Myxococcus guangdongensis: one gene and its partner. The protein of the gene in region 1 binds, or shares a complex with, the protein of each later gene. Links are inferred from orthologs where the notes say so. Each region holds a gene or a part of one and is shown on either strand. Other genes may lie near its edges.

Region 1 (16,118 bases):
TGATCTCGTTGTTCTGCGCGGCCTTCTGCGCGTCGACGATCTCGATGTCGTTGTCGCCGAACATGCTCATCACGTCGTCGATCTGATCGGACGACACGATGTCGGCGGGCAGCGCGTCATTCACCTCGTCGTAGGTGAGGAAGCCCTTCTCGCGGCCCTGGGCGAGCAGGTCCTTGACCTCCTTGCGCTCGGCGACGGGGTCCTCCTCGACGTCGTCCTCGACGGCGTCCGGGTCCACCTCGACGGCGGCGGCGGCCTCTTCGGCGGCCTCCTCGGGGTCCACGTCCTCCGAGACGGCGGCGACGCCCTTCTTCTTCTTCTTCTCGACGACGGCCTCGGCGGGGGCCTCCTTCGCCTCGAGCGTCTCCTGCTCCTCCTCGCCCGCCTTCACCCCAGCGCCCTTCGCCGCGGGACTGTCCGGAGCCTTCTTCTTGCGGATCACCGGATCCACCTTCTTCTTGGTGGGCTTCACGGACGCCTTCGAGGGCTTCTGCGTCGGCATTCGGGTACTTCTCCTTAAGAAATTCAGGGGCTTGAGGCCAGGGGCGAGCCGGCCGATCTACCGCAAAGTCAGGGTTTCTTACAAACGCGAACTCAAACCGGTTGCATGGGCGCCTTTGTTCCCGCGGAGGCCGGCTTGAGCTCCTCCAGGACACGCTTCTTGAGCGCCAGCAGTTCCACCCGCTCCGCTTGGAGCTGGCGCGTCTCCTCCGTGAGGTCGAACGCGCCCAGCGTCTGCTCCGTCGCACGGGTTATATAAGCAAGACGCTCGTTGATGCGCCGCACCATGATCTCCTGGCAGATGGTGGAGAACGCCTGCTCCAGCTCCTGTCCTTCCGAGGGGAGCTGGCGCCAGGACGTCTCGATGGCCCGCTTCACGCCCTCGGAGGCTTCATAGAGGGCGTCATTGGCGCCCCGCCCGGAGGTGGCGTGCATGAGCGTCATTCGAAGGCCGGTGTGCGACAGCTCGTCACACACGCGGAAGAGGTCGCGGCCGAGCAGCCGGGGCTCCCTCAGCACGGCCGCCACGTAGAGGGCTTCCATGGGAGGCGGCGGCTTCTCGGGGAGCGGGCGGGCAGGCGCGGCGGCGGCGTCATGAGTGCCCGAGGATGCGGGCTTGGGCGTGGGGACCTTGCTGCGGAGGGCGGCCTCCACGTCCGGGGCGCGCCAGCCGAAGTGCTCGGCCAGGGCGGCGAAGAGCGACGAGCGCACCAGCCCCACGGGCACCTGCGCCGCCACGGGCTTGAGTCGCTCCAGAGCCGCCATCTTCTCCTCGAACGTGGCCGCCTTGCCTTGGGGCAGCAGGGTGGCGAACAGGTAGGTGGTGAGGGATTGCGCCCCTTCGATGAGCGACTCCACACCGTCCTGCCCCACACGACGCGCGAAGGTGTCTGGATCATCCCCTTGGGGCAGCAGCGCCACACGAGCGGTTGCCCCGGCGGCAAGCAGGGGGCCGGCGAGCCTCTCCACGGCCGCAAGCCCCGCGGAGTCTCCGTCGAGCAGCAGCACCAGCTCCCGCGCCTCGGCGCGCTTGAGCAGCTGCATGTGTCCCGCGGTGAGGTTGGTGGAGCACAGCGCCACGGCGTGGCGCACGCCCACCTGGTGCAAGCCGATGCAGTCGAAGTAGCCCTCGACGAGGATGGCGGACTTGCGCTTGCGCAGCTCGTCGCGCGCCAGGTCCATGCCGAACAGCGTCTCGCTCTTGTTGTACAGCCGCGACTCGCGCGAGTTGAGGTACTTGGGGCCCTCGTCGGCGCCCACCAGCCGGCCACCGAAGGCGATGGGCCTGCCCTCCGGCGCGCGGATGGGCACCATCAGCCGGCTGCGGAAGAAGTCGAAGCAGCCGTCCCCCGTGTTGCGCTTGAGCACGAGCCCGGCCTTCATGGCCCAGTCCAGCATGCCCGACTTCTGGCAGCGCTCCGCGAGCAGGCTCCACGCGTGGGGCGCCCAGCCCAGCCCGAAGGCCTGCGCGGTCTCATCCGACACGCCGCGGCTGGCGATGTAGGCCCGCGCGGAGCGGCCCTCGTCCTGGTGCCACAACAGCGAGCGGAAGTGCTCGGCGGCCAGGTCCGTGGCCTCCTTGATTTGCTGCCGCTCCTTCATGCCGGGGTCCTGCTGCGCCTCCAGGTCGATGCCCAGCTCGCGCGCCAAATCGCGCACGGCGTCCAGGAACGTCTTGCCCAGGTAGCGCTGGACGAAGGAGACCGCGTCGCCGCTGGCCCGGCAGCCATGGCAGAAATAGAAGCGCTTCTCCGGCACCACGTAGAACGAAGGCGTCTTCTCCTGGTGGAAGGGACAGCGCCCCTTCCACTCCCGGCCGGACTTCTTCAGCTCCACGTGCCGGGAGATGAGGCCCACCAGGTCCACCCGCTCGAGGATTTCCTGGATCTTGTGTTCCGGGATCATGTCGCCCACCCCTGGGCCCGCGTCAGGGCGGGCGCACCGCCGACATCCTGCCAGCCGGGCCTGACGTCGCCCGTCCGGTCGCCAACCCGGTGGATTTCCCCACCCTGCAGGGCGGAGGACCGGAAGCGCGAGGCGTCGTGAGGGTGTGGGGACACGTTGGGGCTCCTACGGCCCGGTGGCTATCTCCCCTGGAGAGGGGCGATAGGCCAGGGCTGGCCCAGGCACTTAATGACGGGGGGCCGGGGGAGCAAGTTTCCGCTCACCCCGAGCCTTCCACTCCGGGGGGCCACCGGATACGCCGGGCGGCCTCCGAAGGGGTGGGACAGGGGACTTCAGGCGAGCTTCGCGAGCTCCGCCTTGACGGCCTCGGAGATGGCGCGACCCTCGGCCTTGCCCTGGAGCTTGGGGGAGAGGTTCTTCATCACCGCGCCCATGTCCTTGGCGCTCTTGGCGCCGACCTCGACGATGGCGGCCTGGACGGCGGCGACCAGCTCGTCGGGGGTGAGCTGCTGGGGCAGGTAGCTCTGGAGGACGGCGATTTCGGCCTCCTCCTTCTCCGCCAGCTCCGGCCGGTTGGCGGCCTTGAACTGGTCCGCGGAGTCGCGGCCCTTCTTGATGAGGGTGGTGATGACGCTCATCACGCCCGAGTCGTCGAGGGCGGAGGCACCGGGCTCCACTTCCTTGTACTTCACGGCGCTCTTGATCGCCCGAATGACGGTGGTGCGCAGCTCATTCTTGGATCGCATCGCGTCCTTGAGGTCCGCGTCGAGCCGTTCCTTGAGGGTGGCCATCTTCGCAACTCCGCTGGCTGGGATTCGGGGGATTGCAGACGACGGGAGCCAGGGCACCTGACTTGGGCGCCCCGGCTCACACGCCGGCCTCGCAACTAGAACGACTTGCGGGCCTTCTTCACCGCGCGCTTCTTGGCGGCGAGGGCCTTCTTCTTCCGCTTCACGGAAGGCTTCTCGTAGTGCTCGCGCTTGCGGATCTCGGAAAGGATTCCGGCCTTTTCAGTGGCCTTCTTGAAGCGCTTGAGGGCGCTCTCAATGGACTCTCCCTCCTTCACTCGGATACCGGGCATGCGTTCACCTCCTTCCGTCATGCGTCAATGTGTGCGTACTTCGAAGGGGAGCGGTATGTCCCAGTGGCCGGTAAAACGCAAGGACGCAGGCGGGAAAAGCCGCGGGCGGTTGGACTAGAGTGTCGCCTGCGTGAGCCCTGCCCTCCTCCTGATGGTGCTGCTGGCGACCGGTCAGCGTGGTGGCACCGGGACGACCGACTGCTGGAACTCCTGCCAGCGTCACGTGGCGGACCGCGCGCTGCGCGCCCGGGTGTGCGGCTCGTGTCTGTCGGGCGGGCGGGTGGACTCGTGGGTGGCGCCGCTGGGCAACGTCCGGCCGATGCCGCGCGAGGCGCTGGCCTCCTCCCGCAAGGATGGTGACTGGCGCGTGCGCTGGGCCTCCGTGCGCGCGGAGGCGAAGGCGCGGCAGTTGACGGAGAAGCGCGTGCTGGCCGAGTGGGTGGCCAGCTCCCCCTCGTCGTCGGACCTGCCCGCCTGCCTCACCGCGGCGCGCGCGGCGGCGGAGTCAGGGCAGTCCACGGCCACCTTCCTGCGCGACGCGGGGGCCCGGGGGCCCGAGGCGGCGGCGCGGGTGTGGGCGCGCCGGGAGGTGCTCCGCCAGGCGTTGGAGGTGGAGCTGTACTCGGAGGACCCTCGGGAGCGGGGCACCGCGCTCGCGCATCTGGGGGCCTTCCTGGGGAAGCGGCCCGCCAGGGTGTTGCTCGATGCGACCGCGTCCCGGCCCGAGGCGTCGGATGGGATTGGCGCCTCGGCGCTCAAGGCGGTGGCGCTGCGCCTGAACTCCTCGGTGGGGCGGCTGCTCCTGGAGGAGGCGAGGCCCGCGGACGAGGTGCTGGTGAACCGGCTCTTCGCCGTGTACTCGCGCGAGCTGGAGTCGCTCCAGCCGGAGCTGACGGCGCCCGAGCCCCAACGGCGTGACACGGCGGTGCTGTCCTTGGGCGTCTATGGCCCGCTGGCGCGCAAGGAGTTGGAGCGCGCGCTCACGGACGTGGACCGGAAGGTGCGGGGCTCCGCGGCGCGGCGGCTGGCTGAGTCGGAGGGCACGTCCTTGCGCGTGGCCGCCGAGCGCAGGCTGGAGGGCAAGGACCTGGCGGTGGCCCGGCCGTGGCTGGAGGCGATGGAGCGGGAGAAGGGCTGTGGGAGCTTCTTCCTGGAGGCCGCCCGGGACTCGCGCATGCCCGCGCCCCTGCGGGGTCAGGCGCTGACGTCGCTTGCGGACTGCCGCGAGGGTGAGGGTCTGCGGCTGGACGCGCTGTCGCCCTTCTTGAAGGACGCGCAGCCGGTGGTGCGGGCGGGCGCGGTGCGGGTGCTCGGCGCGTTGGCGGTGCGCAAGCCCGAGGTGCTGGACGCCACCGAGCGCGCGCTGGATGACGCCTCGCCGGAGGTGGTCGCCGCCGCGCTGGATGTCGTCGCGGGGCAGCGCCAGTCGACGCGCGGGGACCTGGCGGCGGAGCTGCTGGGCTCGGAGCACCCGGTGGTGCGCGCCGCGGCGGCCCGGGCGCTGGAGGCCATCGGACGCGCGGCCCACGTGAAGGTGCTGGCCGCGTGCCTGCGCGAGGACCCGGTGTCGGATGTGCGGGTGGCGGCGGCGCTCGCGCTGGGGCGGCTGGGCGGGCCTCATGCGGCGGCGGCGCTCTCCGACGCGGCGGCCCGCGACGCGGACACCCACGTCAAGCACGTGTCCCGCTCGGGCCTGCGCAAGCTGGGCTTCGGGAACTGACGTCCGCGGGGGCCAGGACGCCTGGGCGCGAGGGAACCCCGCGCCCGACGGCGACGACTCACGGGCCGCTGATGGCCTTGGCGTCGGCGCGATTCCGGCCCGCGCGCTTGGCGCGGTAGAGGTACTTGTCCGCGGCGGCGATGAGGTCCTCGGGCTGGGTGAAGTCCGAGTCCAGGAGCGTCGCCACGCCCAGGCTGATGGTCACCTTGATGGGGGTGCCGCCGAAGACGAAGTCGGCCTTGTCCACCGCGTGGCGGCAGCGCTCGGCGCACGCCAGGGCCTGGTCCTCGGCGGACTCGCGCAGCATCAGCGCGAACTCCTCGCCGCCGTAGCGCGCGAGCAGGTCCTCGGTGCGCACCGTGTCGGTCACCCGCTGGGCGATGCGCGTCAGGACGTAGTCCCCGGCCGGGTGGCCGTACGCATCGTTGATCTTCTTGAAGTGGTCCACGTCGAAGAGGACCAGCGACAGCGGCACCCGGTGGCGCAGGCAGTAGCTGAACTCCTTGCGCACCGTCTCCAGGAAGTACTTCTTGTTGTAGACGCGGGTGAGGCCGTCGCGGGTGGCGGACTCGTAGATGCTGCGCTGGTACTGCTCTTCCAGCTCGTCCTGGATGGAGAACTTGAGGACGGTGTTGGAGCCGATCTGGATCTTGTCGCCGTCGTACAGCGGGGCGGCGTTGACCTTCAGCCCGTTGAGGTAGGTGCCGTTGGTGCTCGCCAGGTCCATCAACTGGAAGCGCCCGTCGCCGAGCGCCACCACCTTGGCGTGCTTGCGAGAGATTCCGTCGTCCTCCACCTGGAACTGCGCCTCTGAGCTGCGCCCCAGCACCACCTCGGAGCGGTCCAGCTTGAACATCCGGCCGATGCCCGCCGCGGACTTGGCGCTGATGACAATCAAATAAGCGCTCTGCCGCTGGGCGTTGCCCAGCAGGTCCGAAATGGAATGGACGGAAGTTTTCTCCTCGGACATCGCAACACCCATCTTATGGGCCGTTTTTTCATGGCGGCAAGCATGCTGCCGGCTTCCACGCGGCCCAATCGCTCATCCCGCGTGGATCCGCCGCGTCGTCCGGGGCCGGCTGGGCACCTCCGGCTCGACTGTCCTACGTCCGACGCTCAGCTCTCCCGCCACCGGTGTCTGGATGAACCGCGCCAGCGCCTCCGGGGAGCGGGGGTGGTAGGCCAGGGCCTGCATCAGCTTCACCAGCGCGGCGGAAGGGGTCATGTCCGCGCCACCGATGGCCCCCTGCGCCAGGGACGCCGCCCCGGACTCGTACAGGCTCAGGTCCACGCCGTTGCGGTGGGCCTGGCTCACCACCACCACGGGCACGCCGCGCTCCTTCGCCTGGACGAACAGGGGCATGAGCGAGCGTCCGAGCTCCGGGGCGATGGGGAAGTTGCCCGCCCCGTACGCCTCCAGCACCAATCCCCGGACATGCGGCAACAGCTGCAGGGGCAGGGCCGGGTCCAACCCCGGATAGACCTTGAGCATGAAGACGCGCGGATCCAGCTTCTCGTACAGCTTGAAGGGCCCTCGGGCGCGCAGGCCCGGCTCGAAGGTCGCGTCCACGCCGAGCGTGCCCAGCACCGGGCAGTTGGGGCTCTCGAAGGCGTCGTACTCGGACACCTTCACCTTGCGCGTGCGGTTGCCCCGGTACAGGTGCGAGTCGAAGCAGATGGTGACCTCGCGCGGCCCCTGCAGCGCGGAGAGCACCGCGTCGATGAGGTTGAGCCGGGCATCCGAGCGCACCTCGCCCAAGGGCCGCTGCGAACCCGTCAGGACGACAGGGCAGGGCGGATTTCGCAGCATGAAGGACAGCGCGCTGGCGGTGTAGGCGAGCGTGTCCGTGCCATGGGTCACCACGGCCCCGTCGAAGTCCTGGAGCTGGTGGTGCAGGTGGGCGGCCATGCGCTGCCACAGCTCGGGCTGCATCTCGGAGCTGTCCAGGTTGCTGAAGAGCTGCAGCTCGATGTCGGCGAGCTGGAAGAGCTCCGGGACACGGGCCTTGAGCGTCTTGAAGAAGGCGGCGGGGCGCAGGGCGGAGGGCCGACCTCCGGCCATCCCCAACGTGCCTCCGGTGTGCAGCAGCAGGACTCTGGGCATGGGCAAGGGGCCCTCCTTGGCAAGGCTTGCGTTGCTTTACAAGCCCCTCGCGCGTGGCTAAGACCCGCCGCGTGCTCCTCTCCTGCTGGAAGCCTGTCGTTCCCCTGCTGGTCGCCGCGGCGCTGACCGGCTCGGGTTGCAAGAACCCGGAGGGCTCCGCGCCCGCCTCCACCCAGGCGCCGGCCGCTCCGGCCGCCCAGGCCAAGCCTCCCGCGCCCCCTCCGGAGCCCGCGGCCCCGCCGGCGGACCCCTCCCAGGCGCTCTCCGGCATCCCCGGCATGGACTTCTCCTCGCTGTCGGCGGTCTCCAAGCGGGAGCTGGCCACCGTCCTCAGTGATGAGTTCTGCTACTGCGGCTGCCCCCACACGCTGGGCGCCTGTCTGAAGTCGCACACCGGCTGCCGCCACGCCAAGCGCATGGCGCGGGTGGCCGCGCGCATGGTGTCCGAGGGCAGCCCGGCCACGGAGGTCATCGTCCAGCTGTCCCAGTACTACGGCGCCTTCCGCGAGCAGCGCGCGAAGTTCAAGGTCGACGAGCGCATGTGCATGGGCTCCGCGTCCGCCCCGGTGACGGTGGTGGAGTTCTCCGACTTCGAGTGCCCGTACTGCGCCAAGGCGCGGCCGGTGCTGGAGGCCTTCGCGAAGAAGAACGCCTCCCAGGTGCGCTTCTGCTACCTGCCCTTCCCCCTGTCCAACCACGTCAACGCGGTGCCGGCGGCCCAGGCGGCGCTGTGGGCGAGAGATCAGGGCAAGTTCTGGCAGATGCACGACGCGCTCTTCGAGAACCAGGACAACCTCAAGCCCGAGGCCCTGGTGGCGCTGGCGAAGAAGCTGGGGTTGGAGGAGGACCGGCTGGCGGCGGTGCTCAAGTCGGACTCGTACAAGCAGGAGCTGGAGGGCTTCCGCAACCAGGGCCGCGCGGCCGGGTTGTCGGGCACGCCGTCGGTGTACTTCAACGGCCGGGCCCTGGATTTGAGCTTCATCCAGGAGGAGATGCTCACCCACAGCATGGAAGACGAGCTGGAGTGGGTGACGAACAAGAACGCCTGGGCGGCTGACTGACGCGGCAGATGACGCAACGGTTCCGCATCGACGCGGGGCAACTCGTCCCCGAGGATCGCCAGAGCCCCTCTCCATTGGCGGGGCGCTCGGGGACGTACGCGCTGATGCCCACGGCGCCGGACCTGCTCATCTTCTCCCGGGGCCCGAGCGAGGGCGGCAGCATCCCCGCGCCCCGGGTGGTGCTCTCCGGCGACGCGGGCGGCTTCCCGCTGTCGGACCTGATGGCCTTCCTCAGCCAGTCGCGCTGGAGCGGCATCATCCGGGTGCACTCGCCCGGCGGTGAGCGCTCGGTGACGTTCCGCGACGGCGAGGTGCGGGGCGCGTCCTCGGATGACCCGGCCGACCGGCTGGGCGAGGTGCTGGTGCGCCTGGGCTACGTGGAGCGTCCCCAGGTGGAGGCCGCGCTCAAGGGCCAGCCTCCGTCCAAGGTGGGCCGCGCGCTGGTGGAGAAGGGGCTGTTGCAGGCGCACGACCTCTTCAAGTGCGTCACGCACCAGGTGAGTGAGATCTTCCACGCCATCGTGCTGTGTCGGGAGGGGAGCTTCTTCCTCATCGACCAGCCGCTGGACGAGAAGGCGAATCACTCCATCCAGCTCTCCACCCAGAGCCTGCTGATGGACAGCATCCGGAAGATCGACGAGATGGCGCACTTCCGCAAGCGCATCCCCCACGGCCGGCTGTACGTGGCGAAGAAGCGCGCCTCCGACGGCAAGCTGGAGGAGGACGAGGACCGGGTGCTGGGCCTGGTCGACGGGCGCCGCACCATCCTGGAGCTGGGGCACGCGGCGCGGCTGTCGGAGTTCGACATCACCAAGGTCGTCTTCCGCCTGCTCGAGGGCGGCTTCGCGTCGGTGACGGACAAGCCGCTGCTGGTGCCCGTGGGGCCCGCGGCCGTCGCGACGGGCAGCGCTCCCACGCAGGGACCGCCGGTGGGGCAGGGGGCCCCCGCGCAGAAGCCGCAGGCGGCGAGCCCCGCGCCCGCGGTGGACCCGCGTCCGGCGGCGCGCGTGTTCAACTTCATCTTCCGCGAGATTCGCGACGAGGTGGCCAAGCAGGGCATGGACCGCGAGTTCATCGCCGCCGCCAACGCCGCGCTCTCCGGGCAGGCGCTGTCGTCCTCGCCGGTGTTGGAGGGGCTCGCCTTCCAGGCGGATGGCAGCCTGGCCGAGGCGAAGTTGATGGAGTCCTTCGAGCGGCACCAGTCGCAGCTGGGCTCCGAGCCGCTGGCCTCCTTCAAGCAGGCGCTCAGCGACGTGATGTTCTTCTTGTTGTTCCAGGCCGGTGAGCTGTTGGAGTCGCGCGCGGACGAGGACCTCGCCCGTCGTGTGAAGAAGCTGCTGGCGACGCTCGAGGGCTCGTGACGACGGATTCGGATTGGCCGCGGTTGACGGCGGATGTCCCCGGCTGTGGTGGTGGTTTCAAGCTGGTCCCCGAGGACTTCGAGGTCGAGGAGCTCCCCGCCTATCAGCCGTCGGGTGAGGGCGAGCACCTCTACCTGTGGCTGGAGAAGCGGGGCCGGGACACGCGCGAGGTGGTGCGCGCGGTGTCCAAGGCGCTGGGCGTGTCCGAGGACGACGTGGGCGTCGCGGGCATGAAGGACCGGCAGGCCGTCACGCGGCAGCTCATCTCGGTGCCCGCGCGCGCGGAGCCCAAGCTGGGCGACTTCGCGCTGGATGGTGTCCAGGTGCTGTGGTCCCGCCGGCACGGCAACAAGCTGCGGACCGGGCACCTGAAGGGCAATCGCTTCCGGCTGCGCCTGCGCGGCGTGAGCGACGTGGGCGCGGCGCGGGAGTCCTTCGCGCGGCTGTCCGCCGGCGGCGTGCCCAACTACTTCGGCGAGCAGCGCTTCGGCCGCGCGGGTGACAACGCGGACCTGGGGCGCCTGCTGGTGCTGGGGCAGCGCCTGCCGAAGCGGCCGGAGCGCTTCCAGCGCAAGCTGTACCTCTCCGCCTTCCAGTCGCGCATCTTCAACCGGGCGCTCGCGGACCGCTTGCGCGCGGGCACCTTGTCCACGGCCCTGTTGGGGGACGTGCTGCGCAAGGAGGAGACGGGGGGCCTCTTCGTGTGCGAGGCGCCTGAGGTCGACGGGCCTCGCGTCGCCGCGTTCGAGGTGAGCCCGGCGGGGCCGCTGTTCGGTCCGAAGATGACGGCCTCGGCGGGCGAGGTGGCGGAGGTCGAGGCGAAGCTGCTCGTGGGGGAGGGCGTCACGCTGGAGGACTTCAAGCGCGGCGGCGGCGAGACGGAGGGAGGGCGCAGGCCGTACCGCGTCCGCCTGGGCTCGCCCGAGCTGACGCCCGAGGGCGAGGACTTGTGGCTCACCTTCGAGCTGCCCCGGGGCGCGTACGCCACCGAGGTCCTCCACGAGCTGCTCAAGGACGACTGAGCTCGGGGCGTTCTGCGGTGCGGCGTTGCCCGCACCGCGCCGATGTCGCCGGCCGGCGAGGGCTGCCTCGCGCCAGGCTCCATTCCCGGGCCCAAGGGCCTGGGGGTGCCCATGCCCGCCGCGACGACGGCCCTGCTGAAAAGCGAAGCGCCTCCGCGGGACGAAGCCCGGGAGGCGCTGTGCCTGCTTCCGCGGGAGGCGGAAGTTACTGCGTGATGATGTTGAACTCCGTGCGGCGGTTCTGCGCGCGGCCCGCCTTGGTGGTGTTCGGTCCGATGGGCCGCGTCTCACCGAAGCCCACCGCCTCCATCCGACCCGGGTCGATGTTGCGCCGCAGCAGCTGCGCCATCACCGCGTCGGCGCGCTTCTGCGACAGCCTCAGGTTCGCCTCGTCCTTGCCCAGCGAGTCGGTGTGGCCCTCGATGCGGACCTTCCCAATCCAGGGGGCGTCACGCAGCGCCTGCGCCACGTCGTCGAGGATGGCGTTGTTCTGCTTGTTCCCGACGATTTTCGCGGAGCCCGAGCCGAAGAGGATCTGCTTCTTGATCTCGATGCGGTCCTTCTTGATGACCACGTTCTTGTACTGCTTCGGGCAGCCGCGCTCCTCCTTGGTGCCGGGCTCGTCCACGCACGCGTCCAGGCGGTCCACCACGCCGTCGTTGTCCGAGTCCTTGTCCGGGCAGCCCGAGTTCTCCGGCGGGCCCGCCTCGTTGGGGCACTTGTCCTGGGCGTCCGCCAGGCCGTCGGCGTCGTTGTCCAGGTCCGGGCAGCCGTCCTCGTCCTGGAAGCCGTCCTTGTCCTCGGGCTCGTCCGGGCACTTGTCCTGCGCGTCGTTGACGCCGTCGTTGTCCCGGTCCGGGCAGCCCAGGTTCTGGATGGGGCCGGGCTCGTTGGGGCACTTGTCCTGGGTGTCCACGACGCCGTCATTGTCGTTGTCCAGGTCGGGGCAGCCGTCCTCGTCCTGGAAGCCGTCCTTGTCCTCGGGCTGGTCCGGGCACTTGTCCAGGTTGTCGTTGATGCCGTCGCCGTCGCGGTCCGTCGGCGCGAGCGCGGGGCAGCCCTGGTTCTCCAGGACGCCGGGCTCGTTGGGGCACTTGTCGTTGGCGTCGAGCACGCCGTCGTTGTCGTTGTCCGGGTCCGGGCAGCCGTCCTCGTCCTGGAAGCCGTCCTTGTCCTCGGCCTGGTCGGGGCACGGGTCGTCCTTGTCCAGCACGCCGTCGCCGTCGCTGTCCGTCTCCTCGATGCGGACCACGACCTGGGGCGGCTTCTGGGGCTCGGGCGTCGTCGGCGTCGTCGCCTGCGGGGCCTCGGGGCGCTCGCGCACCAGCACCTGCCGGGGACCGCAGCTCTTCGACAGCTCCAGCGCCCGGTCCACCGCCGTGTCGGCCAGCCGCACGTGGGAGGCGGCGCGGCCGCTGTTGCCCTGGCTCAGCTCGCCCTTGGCGAAGTCGAGGTGGGCCTCCGCGGTGGCCAGCTCCACGGGCGCGCAGCGCAGCGCGCCGCTGCGGCGGGCGCGCTCGACGTCGGCGGCGAGCACCTGGGTGTCCGCGCGAATCTTGCTGCCGCTCACGCAGCTGGCGAGGAAGAGGGACAGCAGCGCCGCAAGGCAGGGACGCGTCATCGGGAGCACTCGGTGCGTCACGGGTTCGGGGTCCTCTCGTCGGTGTCGCTGCTGCCCGACACGGACATGGCCTTCTCGCGCGCCTCGTTGGCGAAGCGCGACGCCTTCACCGCGAAGTCCACGCCGGCTTGATAGTCGGAGTAGCCAACCTCCTCGCGCGCCTTGTCGATGTACAGGTTCGCGGCGGTCCACTCGTACGGAGCCAGCTTGTCGGCTCCGGCCGTGCGCGCGGCCTGAATCTGGACTTCGGCGTCGAGGATGTTCGCGGTGGACTTCACGGGGCCGCATGCGGCGAGCGCCCCGGCCACCGACACCAGCACCGTCAGCTTCTTCATAGCGTGGCGCCTCTAGAGGAGGGACAGAGGCATCGGTCGTATCAATCGCCTCTTGGGGGGTCAAGAATCGGGCAGACCCTGTTGGAGGGGGGGCGGCCCGGCGCCAGGGACTTTGACGGCCGGCGGCTGGCTTGCCATCGTCCCCCTCCCGTGCGCCCGCCCGTCCTCCCCGCCCGCCTCCTGCTGCTCCTGACGCTGCTCGTGTCCCCCCTGGCCCTGTCCGCCCAGGCGTCCGCCGCGAAGCGCGCCGAGCGTCAGGCGGAGACGGAGAAGGTGGTCCAGACGGTCCTCCAGGGCGGCGCCGTGCCCGCGGCCGTCTCCCGCCTGCGCTACCTGCGCGAGGAGCCCTTCGCCGCGGACCTCATCACCGAGTCCCTGCGGCGCGCCCTGGACGAGCGGATCCGCCGCAACATGGTGGCGGTGCTGGCGGGGCTGGACACGCGTTCGGCGGAGCCCGCGTTGGTGCGGCTCGCGGGCGACGGGGACAGCACGGTGCGCATGTACGCCGCGCAGGGCCTGGCCCGCATCAAGAGCCGCAACGTCCAGGTGCTGCTGCCGCTCCTGGCCGACAAGAGCAGCGGCGTGCGCCGGGACGCCGCTCGCGCGCTGGGCGCTTCGCGCAACCCCAAGGTGGGCAAGGCCCTGATGGCGGCCGCCAAGGAGGAGCAGGAGCTGGAGGTGCGCGCCGCGATGCTGGCCGCCACGGGCGAGGCCGGTGACGCCAAGCAGGCCAAGGCCCTCAAGGAGTTCCTGGAGAACGACTCGGAGAGCACCCGCTTCGCGGCGGCGCGCGGCCTGTGCCGGCTGGGGGCCCCGGAGGGCTTCGCCTTCGCCAACAAGCTGCTCGGCGACTCGGACCGCTTCAAGCGGCGTCAGGGGCTGGAGCTGTTCGAGGGCGTGGTGGCGAAGAAGGCCAGCCCCGCGCTCAAGCCGCTCCTGGAGGACAAGGACCGCACGCTCGCCGCGGGCGCCGCGCGCATCCTCTACCAGGGGGGCGACCCGTCCATGCTGGACTGGCTGGTGCTGGCGTCCTGGAACGCCAAGAGCGACGAGAAGCTGGCCTACGAGAAGGAGCTGGAGACGCTCCAGCTCCAGGATGATCGCCGCAAGGTGATCCTGCGAAGGGCGGGCGTGGCGCCATGACGTGGGCGGTGGTGCTGGCCGCGGCGCTCCTCACCCAGGCGCCGGTGGACTCCTCGAAGCAGGTCGCCGCGCCCGGGGCCGCGCGGCTCGTCGAATCCGGTTCCGCCGCGGCCCAGGCGGCCACGGCCTCACCCGCGCGCGCCAACGGCTGGACGGGCCTGGACGCGAGCGCCTTCGCGGCCCTGGTGGCCCAGGCGACCGAAGCGCCCCTCTCCGAGCGGCTGCTCTCCATGAGCGCGCGCTTCATCAACACGCCCTACGTGCTGTCCCCGCTGGGCGAGGGCTCGGGTGTGGACCCCGACCCGACCTTCCGCCTGGACGCGGTGGACTGCCTGACCTTCGTCGAGCAGTCGATGGCGCTGGGGCTGGCGCACACCGAGCCGGAGGTGGCCTCGCTGCTCGAGCACATCCGCTACGCCCAGACGCCCTCGTACGAGGACCGCAACCACCTCATGGAGGCGCAGTGGCTGCCCAACAACATCCGCAAGGGCTTCCTGCGCGACGTGACGCGCACGCTCGGCGGTGCGGACACCGTCGGCGTGACGAAGACGCTGACGAAGGCCACCTGGCAGTCGCGCTCCTCGCAGTCGCTCCAACTGCCCCTGGAGCGTCAGCCGACGGGCACGTACGCGCTGAACATGATTCCGCTGGAGAAGGTGATGGCGCACGCGCGTGACATCCCCTCCGGCACCATCCTGGTGGTGATGCGCGAGGACCTCCCGCTCAAGGCCACGCGCATCACCCACCTGGGCTTCGTGGTGCAGCGCAAGCACCGCACCTTCCTGCGTCACGCCTCGCGCGGCGGCTACAACCGCGTGGTGGACGAGGACCTGGAGACCTTCCTCACGCGCAACTCGCGCTACGCGAAGTGGAAGGTCACCGGGGTGAGCCTGTTCGAGGCGCGAAGGCCGGACAGCCCTCCGCCGAGCGCGGTGGTGCGCTCGCCCTGACGGCCGTCAGAAGGCGGGCGGCGGGGGTGAGGAGCGCTCGGTCTCCCGCTCCTCCTCCTCGGCGGCCCTCACGGCCTCATCGGTGGTGGCCGCCTCCTCGGCGCGCTCGCGCTCGATGAGCAGGGCGGCGCGCTCGCGCAGCTCCTCGGGGACGAGAATCTCCCACCAGGGCAGCAGGTTGCCGGTGGTCAGCTTGTCCACCACCCCCGAGCGTCCCGCGCGCACGAGCACGGGGATGTCCCGCTCCTCGAGCATGCCGGTGAAGACCTCGACCATGAGGGGGTTGTCCGTCGTCCCGGCGCGCGCGAAGACGCGCTGGTCCAGCTCGTGGGGCAACGGCAGGCCCCGGCGGTTCATCTCTCCGGCTTCGACCAACCGGGGGTTGCCCGGGCAGTCCGAGCATTGCTCGATGTCATCCCGGTACTCCGAGCCGCACCTTGCGCAGTATCTCATGTCCGTCCCTCCTGCCCGTGGATGTCCTGGAGGGACATGGTAGGTCCGGTGTCCCGTCGCGGCACCTGGGGCCCATCCTTCCGTTCACTGCCGGGCGTCGTCGCCGGGCCAATGGCGGGCCTCGGCTCCCAGCCTGCCCACGGCGCTGCTCAGCCGCTCCACGTCGATGGGCTTGCGCAGCATCAAGTCGCAGTGCTCGGCGCCATCCACCTGCGTGTAGCCCGAGACGAGGATGACGCGCGTGCGCGCGGAGCGGGCCTTCACCCGCCGGGCCAGCTCCGTGCCCGTCAGTCCGGGCAGCGACTCGTCCGTCACCACCACGTCCGGATGCGCGCTCTCGAAGGCCCTCAAGCCCGACAGGCCGTCACTCGCGGTGACGACGTCGAAGTCGAACTCGAGCAGCTCCGCGAGGAGCTCCCGGCTGTCTGCGTCGTCCTCGACGAGGAGGACCTTGATTCGGTCGGCGCCCATGCGTCTGGGTAACCCTGGCACCTGTCGGAAACGTCCGCCGCGAGCGCCGCGCCTCGCGTGCCGCGCCGCTCGGAGGGCAGCCGGGCGGAAGAGCGTCCCTCACCGTGGGGCAATGGGCTGTCCATCCGCGCGGGACTGTCCATCTTTGGCCCCGGAGGTGATGCCATGAAGGTGTTGATGCGGGGCGTGCATCTGACCCTGACGGATTCCCTGAGGGACTATCTGCAGGAACATCTGGTGAGCCACATCGAGCGGTACGCGGACGACGAGGCGGCGGAAATCGACATCTCGCTGGTGGACATCAACGGCCCCAAGGGCGGGGTGGACAAGGAGTGTCGGGCGACGGTGCGCATGCCGAACTTCGCGGCCATCCACGTCACGGAGGCGGCG
Region 2 (7,092 bases), 160 kb from region 1 along the record:
CTTCGTGAGTACGAGACCATCTTCCTGGTCAAGCCGGACCTGACGGACGACAACGTGGACAAGCTCAAGGAGCGCGTCCGTGGCATCGTCGACCGAGAGGGCGGCAAGGTCCTCCGCTTCACGGTGTGGGGCAAGAAGAAGACCCTGTTCCCCGTGGCCAAGCAGCCCCGCGCCATCTACGTGCACGCCAGCTACCTGGGCGGCTCGAAGCTGGTGGCGGAGATCGAGCGCAACCTGAAGAACCTGGATGAGGTCACCCGCTACATCTCCGTGAAGAAGGCGGATGAGGTGGACCCCGACACGCGCCCGGTCCTCGAGGACCTGAAGCTGGCTGGCGACGTGGAGGAGACGCGCCCTGGTGCTCCCGCCGACCGCGAAGGCGGCTTCCGCGGCGATGGCGCCGAAGAGGCCGGTGGCGAGTCGGAGGAGGAGTCGTCCGAGGAGGCCTGAGCGCCACCCGGGACATTCTCTAGGGCCCTATCCAGGAAACGAGAAATTTCATGAGCAACGGTACGGACAGCAAGACGGGCGCGTCGTCGGGCGGCCGCAGTGGCGGCTTCGGCGGCGGTGGGCCGCGTGGTGATCGCGGCGGCGACCGCGGTGACCGTGGTGGCGACCGCGGTGATCGCGGCGGCGGCATGGGTGGTGACGACGAGAAGCGCGGCGGTGGCCGTGGCTTCGGTCGCAAGAAGGTCTGCCGCTTCTGCGCGGAGAAGGACGCTTCGGTGGACTTCAAGGACCAGGCGACGCTGAAGTACTTCGTCACCGAGCGCGGCAAGATCATCCCCCGCCGCATCTCCGGCAACTGCGCGAAGCACCAGCGTGAGGTGGCGACGGCCATCAAGCGCGCCCGTGGCATCGCGCTGCTCCCCTACAACGCGGTGGTCGGCTGAGCGCCGGTCCGCACAGGAGACTGAACATGAAGGTCATTCTGCGTGAGGACATCGAGAACCTCGGCAAGTCCGGGGAGCTCGTCACCGTGAAGGACGGCTTCGGCCGCAACTACCTCCTGCCGCGCAAGAAGGCGGTTCTGGCCAGCGAGCAGAACCTCCGTCAGCTCGAGCACGAGAAGGCGGTCATCACCGCCCGCAACGCCAAGCTGAAGGGCGCCGCGGAGGAGCAGGCGAAGAAGGTCGGCTCCATCAAGGTCACCATCAAGCGCAAGGTCGGCGAGCAGGACAAGCTGTTCGGCTCCGTCACGACGCTGGACATCGCCGAGGCCGTGGCGGCCCAGGGCCAGACGGTGGACCGTCGCGCCATCCACCTGCCCGAGCCCATCAAGACGCTCGGCAGCTACGAGGTGGAGCTGCGCCTGCACCGCGAGGTGACGGCGAAGATCAAGGTCGAGGTCGCCGCCGAGTAACGGCGCGTCGCCTTCACCCACGTCGCATCGAAGAGGCCGTCCGGGGCAACCCGGGCGGCCTCTTCATTTTCCGCCCCTCCCCTGTCCGGCTGGCGCCGTCGCCGGTCCGTCCCACGACAGACGCATGGAGGGGTCAGCGAAGGGTGCGTATCCCGGTGGGGACAGGAGGCTCGCCCATGAGCACGCCCACACCGACGACATCCCCCGAAGCCCATCACCCGGACCTGGACTGGCTGCGCGTCGTCGCCATCCTCGTGCTGCACCTGTACCACTCGGGGATGATGTTCAACACGTGGGACTGGCACGTGAAGTCGCCGGTCGCCTTGCCCGGGTTGGAGCCGACGATGGAGGTGCTCCACCTGGTGCGCATGCCGCTGTTGATGGTCATCTCGGGCATCGGCACGGCGCTGGCGCTGCGGCGGCGCTCCACGGGGGCCTTCGCGGCGGACCGGGTGCGGCGGCTCCTGGTGCCGGTGCTCTTCGGGATGCTCGTCGTCGTCCCGCCGCAAATCTATGTGGAGCGCGTGCTCCAGGGGCAGTTCCAGGGGAGCTACGCGGACTTCTACCCCTCCGTGCTCCAGTTCGTGCCCTACCCTCGCGGCGGCAGCCTGAGCTGGCATCACCTCTGGTTTGTCGTCTACCTCTTCGTCTACTGCATGCTGGCGCTGCCGTTGTTCGCCTGGCTGGGCAGCGCTCGTGCCCGCGCGTGGGTGGAGCGGGTGGAGGCGTGGCTGTGCCGGGGACTGAACGTGCTGTGGCTGGCCGCGCCACTGGCGCTCAACGACGTGCTGCTGCACGGGCATCCGGTGACGCACGGCCTGTTCGATGATCCGTTGAACTTCGGCCACTACGGACTGCTGTTCCTCGTGGGCCACGTGATGGGGCGGACGCCGCGCCTGTGGGACGTGCTGGTGGAGCGCAGGTGGGCGCTGCTCGGACTCTGGGCGCTGGTCTTCGCGGTGATGGCGCCACCGAACGAGTACCCGCTCATCCCGGAGACGCTGGGGCGGGTGGCCTTTCAGTGGCTGTTCATCCTGACGGCGCTGGGCTGGGCGCGGCGCGCCATCACCACGTCACGCCCGTGGCTGCGTCACGCCCAGGAGCTCTCCTACCCGTTCTACATCGTCCACCAGACGGTCATCATCGTGGTCGGCTTCGCGCTCCTGCGGCTGCCGGTGGGGCCGTGGACGCTGTTCGGCTGCGTCCTCGCGGTGTCCTTCCTGCTCTCCTGGGGCTTGAGCGAGGGAATCGCTCGCCTGCCCTGGCTGAGACCGCTCTTCGGGCTGAAGGCCCGTTCGTCACACCGGGCGCACGCGCTGAAGGCGGCGGCTCCGGGGCATACTGCGTGACGAGGACCTCATGGACGCCCCCACCCTCATGAAGCCCACCTGGCGTTGGCCGCGCCTGCGTGTCCGTCCGGTGCTCGTGACGCTGGGTATCAGCCTGCTCATCGGCCTGTCGTATGGCACCGCGGTGCGGCTGGACCAGTTGGCCAATGGGCTCACGTCGTTGCCCGCGTCGCGGGCCTACCTGTGGGAAATCACCGGAGCGCTCTCCGGCTGGCTGGCTGCGCCCATCATCCTGTTCGCGGCGATCAACGCGCCCACGCCGCGCGCCTCGGGATGGGGCCGCTTCGTGGGGCTGCACGCGGTGTGCTTCGCGCTCTACACGACGGCGCACATCCTCTTCATGATGGCCTCGCGCCACCCGCTCTACGTGCTGTTCGGCTGGGGGAGGTACGAGTACGGACCGCTGGGTTTCCGGCTGCCCATGGAGGTGGTGAAGGACGTGCTCGTCTACGGACTGACGGCGGGCTTCGTCATCCTGCTGGCCGCGTGGCGGAGGCGGCAGGCGCGGGCCCTGCGCGCGGCGGAGCTGGAGGGCGAGCTGCGGGCCGCGCAACTGCAGTCCCTCACCGGCCAGCTCCATCCGCACTTCCTCTTCAACTCGCTGCACACCATCAGCTCCGTCATGTACGAGGACCTGGCGCGCACGGACCGGCTGCTGAGCGATTTGGGGCAGCTCTTGCGCGCGAGCCTGGAGCGGGCCGAGCCCACGTGGACGCTGGCGGAGGAGCGGGCCCATGCGCAGCGCTTCATCGCGCTGTTGTCCGCGCGCTTCGGGGACCGGTTGAGGGTGGATTGGAACGTGGCGCCGGGCCTGGACTCGGCGCGGGTCCCCTGCTTCGCCTTGCAGACGCTGGTGGAGAACGCCGTGAAGCACAACCAGGACCGCCGCGAGCCGCTGGAGGTCCGCATCCGCGCTCGCGAGAGCGGCGGTGATTGGCGCCTGGAGGTGGAGGACACCGGGCGGGGCTTCGGCGAGAGCTCGCCGGCCTCGGGACCAGGCGTGGGGCTCTCGCACCTGGAGCAGGTCCTGTCGCTGCTGCACGACGGGCGGGCCCGACTGGAGCGGGGACGAGGGCCCGAGGGCGGCGCTCGCGTGGCGCTCACGCTGCCTCGGAGCGGCCTGCCATGACGACGCGCATGGGTCGTCGACGAGGCGCCTGTTTCCACGATGCGAGGGGGTCGTCGCGCGGCATGCCGACAGTCCACGCGCGGATGAAGGAACGGAGCCTCACGCCATGACGACCTTCCGCCTGCTCGTGGTCGATGACGAGGCCCCCGCTCGCGCGAAGGTGAAGCGCCTGCTTGAGCACGAGTCGCGCTTCACGCTCGTGGGCGAAGCGGAGGATGGAACCCAGGCCTTGGAGCGCATCGAGGCGCTCCGGCCGGACCTCGTCGTGCTCGACGTGCAGATGCCGGGGCTGACGGGCTTCGAGGTGCTAGAGGCGCTCGGCGCGGAGTCAGGCCCCGCCGTAATCTTCTCCACGGCCTATGACGGCTTCGCGCTCCGGGCCTTCGAGGCGCACGCGGTGGACTACCTGCTCAAGCCCTACGACGGCGAGCGCTTCACCCGCGCGCTGGACAAGGCCCACGCCCAGCTCGTCGGAGGCGGCGCCGAGGCGGAGCGTCTGCAGGCGCTGCTGCGCGAGGTGACCACCGCGACGCCCCGGCGCACGTTGGAGCGGCTGGTGGTGAAGTCCGGCGAGGCCTGGGTGCCGCTGCGCCTGGAGGAGGTGTGGCGCCTGTCCTCCGAGGACAAGTACGTGCGCGTCCACACGGCGAATGGCGAGCACCTGGTCCGCCAGAGCCTCCGCTCCCTGGAGGAGCGCCTGGACCCGGAGCGCTTCGTGCGCATCCACCGGGGCGACATCATCAACCTGGACGCCGTGGCCCGGCTGGAGCCCTGGACCCACGGCGACGGCATCCTCGTGCTGAAGAACGGCACGACGGTGGTCCTCAGCCGCACGTGGCGTGAAGCGTTCCTGCGCCGCTGGGGCTTCGAGGGATGACGTGGTGGGGTGGAGGACGCCTTCAGCCCACCCGTTGCTACAGGTCTGTGGCGGAAAAATAGGGGGATGTCAGAGCCGCCTGTAGAGTGGACGGGCAGCCATGGAGAACTCCCTCGACGTCAGAGACGGGCGAAAGGTCCACGAGGACCTCGCCGCCGAGCGCGCGGTCCTAGGGTCCGTGCTCGCGGACAACTCACTCATCTCCGCGGTGGGCGAAGTCGTCCACACGGACGATTTCTCCAGCCCGGCGCACGCCCAGATTTTCGCGGCGATGCTCCGCCTGGACGGCCAGAGCAAGCAGGTCGACCACCTGACGCTGGCCGAGGAGCTGAAGGTCCTCGGGCAGCTCGTCGCCGTGGGCGGCCCCGCGTACCTGATGCGGCTGGACCAGGTCGTCCCGCTGGCCTCCAACGCGGTCCAGTACGCGAACATCGTCAAGGACCAGGCGCTGCGGCGCCGGCTCGCGAACGTGGGCCGGGAGATTCAGGAGCTCGCCAGCCAGGAGACGGGCGAGCTGGAGGTGCTGCTCGACGAGGCCGAGCGCAAGGTGTTCCTCCTCGCGGAGAAGAAGCGCGAGGGAGATTTGCGTCCGGTCAGCGAGCTGATGGAGCACACGCTCGACCTGCTCGACAAGATGAAGACGGCGGCGACGGGCATCACGGGCCTGTCCACCGGCTACATCGACCTGGACAACCAGCTCACGGGCCTGCACGCCGGCGAGCTCATCATCCTCGCGGCCCGTCCGGGTGTCGGCAAGACGTCGTTCGCCATGAACATGGCGGTGCACGCGGCGCTCAAGGAGAACAAGGCCGTCGGCATCTTCAGCCTGGAAATGCCCGCCGACCAGCTGCTCATGCGTCTGCTCGCGTCCACCGCGCGCGTGGACATGAAGAAGCTGCGTGGCGGCCGGCTCTCTCCGCACGACGAGGAGAAGTTCCAGGAGATGGCGGGCGCGCTCTACAACGCACCCATCTACATCGACGACTCCGGTGGTCTGTCGCCGTTCGACTTGCGCGCGAAGGCGCGGCGCGTGAAGCAGAAGGACCCGCGCCTGTCGCTCCTCATCATCGACTACCTCCAGCTCATGCATCAGAAGGGCAAGGTGGAGAGCCGTCAGTTGGAGGTCGCCGAAATCTCCCGCGCGCTCAAGCAGCTGGCCAAGGAGCTGGAGGTGCCCATCATCGCCCTCAGTCAGCTCAGCCGTAAGGTCGAGGAACGCAAGGGCGGCAAGCCCATGCTGTCGGACCTTCGTGAGTCCGGCTCCATCGAGCAGGACGCCGACGTGGTGATGTTCATCCACCGTGAAGAGATGGAGGAAGGCGGAGAGGCGCCGCCTCCTTCGACGGGAGCCACCACCGTCATCCCAGTCGAGCTCATCGTCGCCAAGCAGCGCAACGGCCCCATCGGTGAAATCCCGCTGGTGTTCCTCGCCGAGTACACCCGCTTCGAGAGCCGCAGCCGCGGCGAGTAGGCACGCCGCCCGGTCCTCGGGTGGAGCGTTCTCACGGCGGCGCATGGCACCCGCGGGACTCGGCGCCGGAGCACGAGCCTCGCGACCAGTGAGTGGTTGCTGCCCTCCCGGGCTGCGCACCGAGGCTGGTGTAGGCCTGCTGCGCGCACCTGCTCGCAGCCCGTCTCCAGAGCGGCGCCTCCGCACGAGCCTCGCTGCCAAGGAGTGCGAGATGGCGGCCTGGGCCGCCAAGCACCGGAGTCGCCGCGGGCCCGCGGAGCGCGCCTATTCGCGGCCCGTCTTGAGATACCGGACCACCAGCCGCCGGGCGGTGCGCGTGGCCTCGTCGAGCGGTTTTCCCCGCCCCAGCTCCGTCGCCAGCGCCGACGCCAGCCGGCACCCCGTCCCGCGCTTCTCCGGGGAGCGCGCGAGCCGCGGGCCTCGCACCTCGAGCACCCCGTCGGGCGTGGCCAGCACATCGGCGAGCGCCCCCGTGTCGGGCAGGTGCCCGCCCTTCACCAGCACCGCGCCGAAGCCATGCGACAGCAGCTCCGTCGCCGCCGCGCGCGCGCCCTCCACGTCCTCCGGCACGGGCCGCGACAGGAGCCACCCCGCCTCATCGAGGTTCGGCGTGAGCACCACGCGCGGCCCCGCGAGCGACAGGTAGCGCCGCGCGGACAGGCGCGACAGCCGCTGTCCTCGCGACGTGAAGACCACCGGGTCCACCACCCACCACGCCTTCGCGCTCTTCAAGGCGCGGCTCGCGGCCTCCAGCTGCGGCAGTCCCGGCACCATCCCCCACTTCACCGCGTGCACGTCACCCAGCTCGCGCGCGGCGGTGAGCTGCGCGGTCACCACGCGCGGAGGCGACGCCGTCCAGCAGAACGTCTGCCGGCCCTGCGCCGTCTGCGCCAGCGGCACCGC

The links.
Region 2: the proteins of dnaG (region 1) and dnaB are in contact, whole or in part, in a crystal structure (PDB 2R6A), measured with the Geobacillus stearothermophilus proteins. The link is inferred for Myxococcus guangdongensis from one-to-one orthologs. Residues at the interface, in WP_049624496.1 of Geobacillus stearothermophilus: Lys456, Leu457, Leu458, Pro459, Ala460, Asn463, Ala464, Leu467, Leu535, Leu536, Ile537, Ala538, Gln544, Glu545, Asp548, Tyr549, His552; in WP_033016901.1 of Geobacillus stearothermophilus: Ser13, Glu15, Ala16, Gln18, Glu91, Leu92, Asp94, Ala95, Val96, Pro97, Thr98, Ala99, Ala100, Asn101, Tyr104, Tyr105, Ile108.

The regions. Positions count from the first base shown.
Region 1 is NZ_JAJVKW010000001.1:632,749-648,866, reverse strand. Bases 1-2,858 are described here. They hold dnaG (DNA primase), read right to left. Parts: upstream 2,407-2,858; coding sequence 595-2,406; downstream 1-594. Other genes in these bases: LXT21_RS02650 (GatB/YqeY domain-containing protein), read right to left, coding at 2,739-2,858; rpoD (RNA polymerase sigma factor RpoD), read right to left, coding at 1-502. Outside these bases: more of LXT21_RS02650, read right to left, coding at 2,859-3,197; rpsU (30S ribosomal protein S21), read right to left, coding at 3,293-3,487; LXT21_RS02640 (HEAT repeat domain-containing protein), read left to right, coding at 3,618-5,207; LXT21_RS02635 (GGDEF domain-containing protein), read right to left, coding at 5,266-6,177; LXT21_RS02630 (asparaginase), read right to left, coding at 6,250-7,311; LXT21_RS02625 (DsbA family protein), read left to right, coding at 7,365-8,372; LXT21_RS02620 (DUF4388 domain-containing protein), read left to right, coding at 8,381-9,733; tRNA pseudouridine(13) synthase TruD, read left to right, coding at 9,730-10,755; LXT21_RS02610 (OmpA family protein), read right to left, coding at 10,961-12,376; LXT21_RS02605 (DUF4398 domain-containing protein), read right to left, coding at 12,394-12,711; LXT21_RS02600 (HEAT repeat domain-containing protein), read left to right, coding at 12,862-13,854; LXT21_RS02595 (N-acetylmuramoyl-L-alanine amidase-like domain-containing protein), read left to right, coding at 13,851-14,804; LXT21_RS02590 (DUF2007 domain-containing protein), read right to left, coding at 14,811-15,257; LXT21_RS02585 (response regulator), read right to left, coding at 15,342-15,728; hpf (ribosome hibernation-promoting factor, HPF/YfiA family), read left to right, coding at 15,894-16,118. UniProt on the Escherichia coli protein: RNA polymerase that catalyzes the synthesis of short RNA molecules used as primers for DNA polymerase during DNA replication.
Region 2 is NZ_JAJVKW010000001.1:480,961-488,052, forward strand. The notes cover bases 4,175-7,003. They hold dnaB (replicative DNA helicase), read left to right. Parts: upstream 4,175-4,818; coding sequence 4,819-6,189; downstream 6,190-7,003. Other genes in these bases: LXT21_RS01980 (LytR/AlgR family response regulator transcription factor), read left to right, coding at 4,175-4,718; thiD (bifunctional hydroxymethylpyrimidine kinase/phosphomethylpyrimidine kinase), read right to left, coding at 6,454-7,003. In the rest of the region: rpsF (30S ribosomal protein S6), read left to right, coding at 1-450; rpsR (30S ribosomal protein S18), read left to right, coding at 501-893; rplI (50S ribosomal protein L9), read left to right, coding at 920-1,363; LXT21_RS01970 (acyltransferase family protein), read left to right, coding at 1,540-2,712; LXT21_RS01975 (sensor histidine kinase), read left to right, coding at 2,723-3,841; more of LXT21_RS01980, read left to right, coding at 3,948-4,174; more of thiD, read right to left, coding at 7,004-7,092. UniProt on the Escherichia coli protein: The main replicative DNA helicase, it participates in initiation and elongation during chromosome replication. Travels ahead of the DNA replisome, separating dsDNA into templates for DNA synthesis.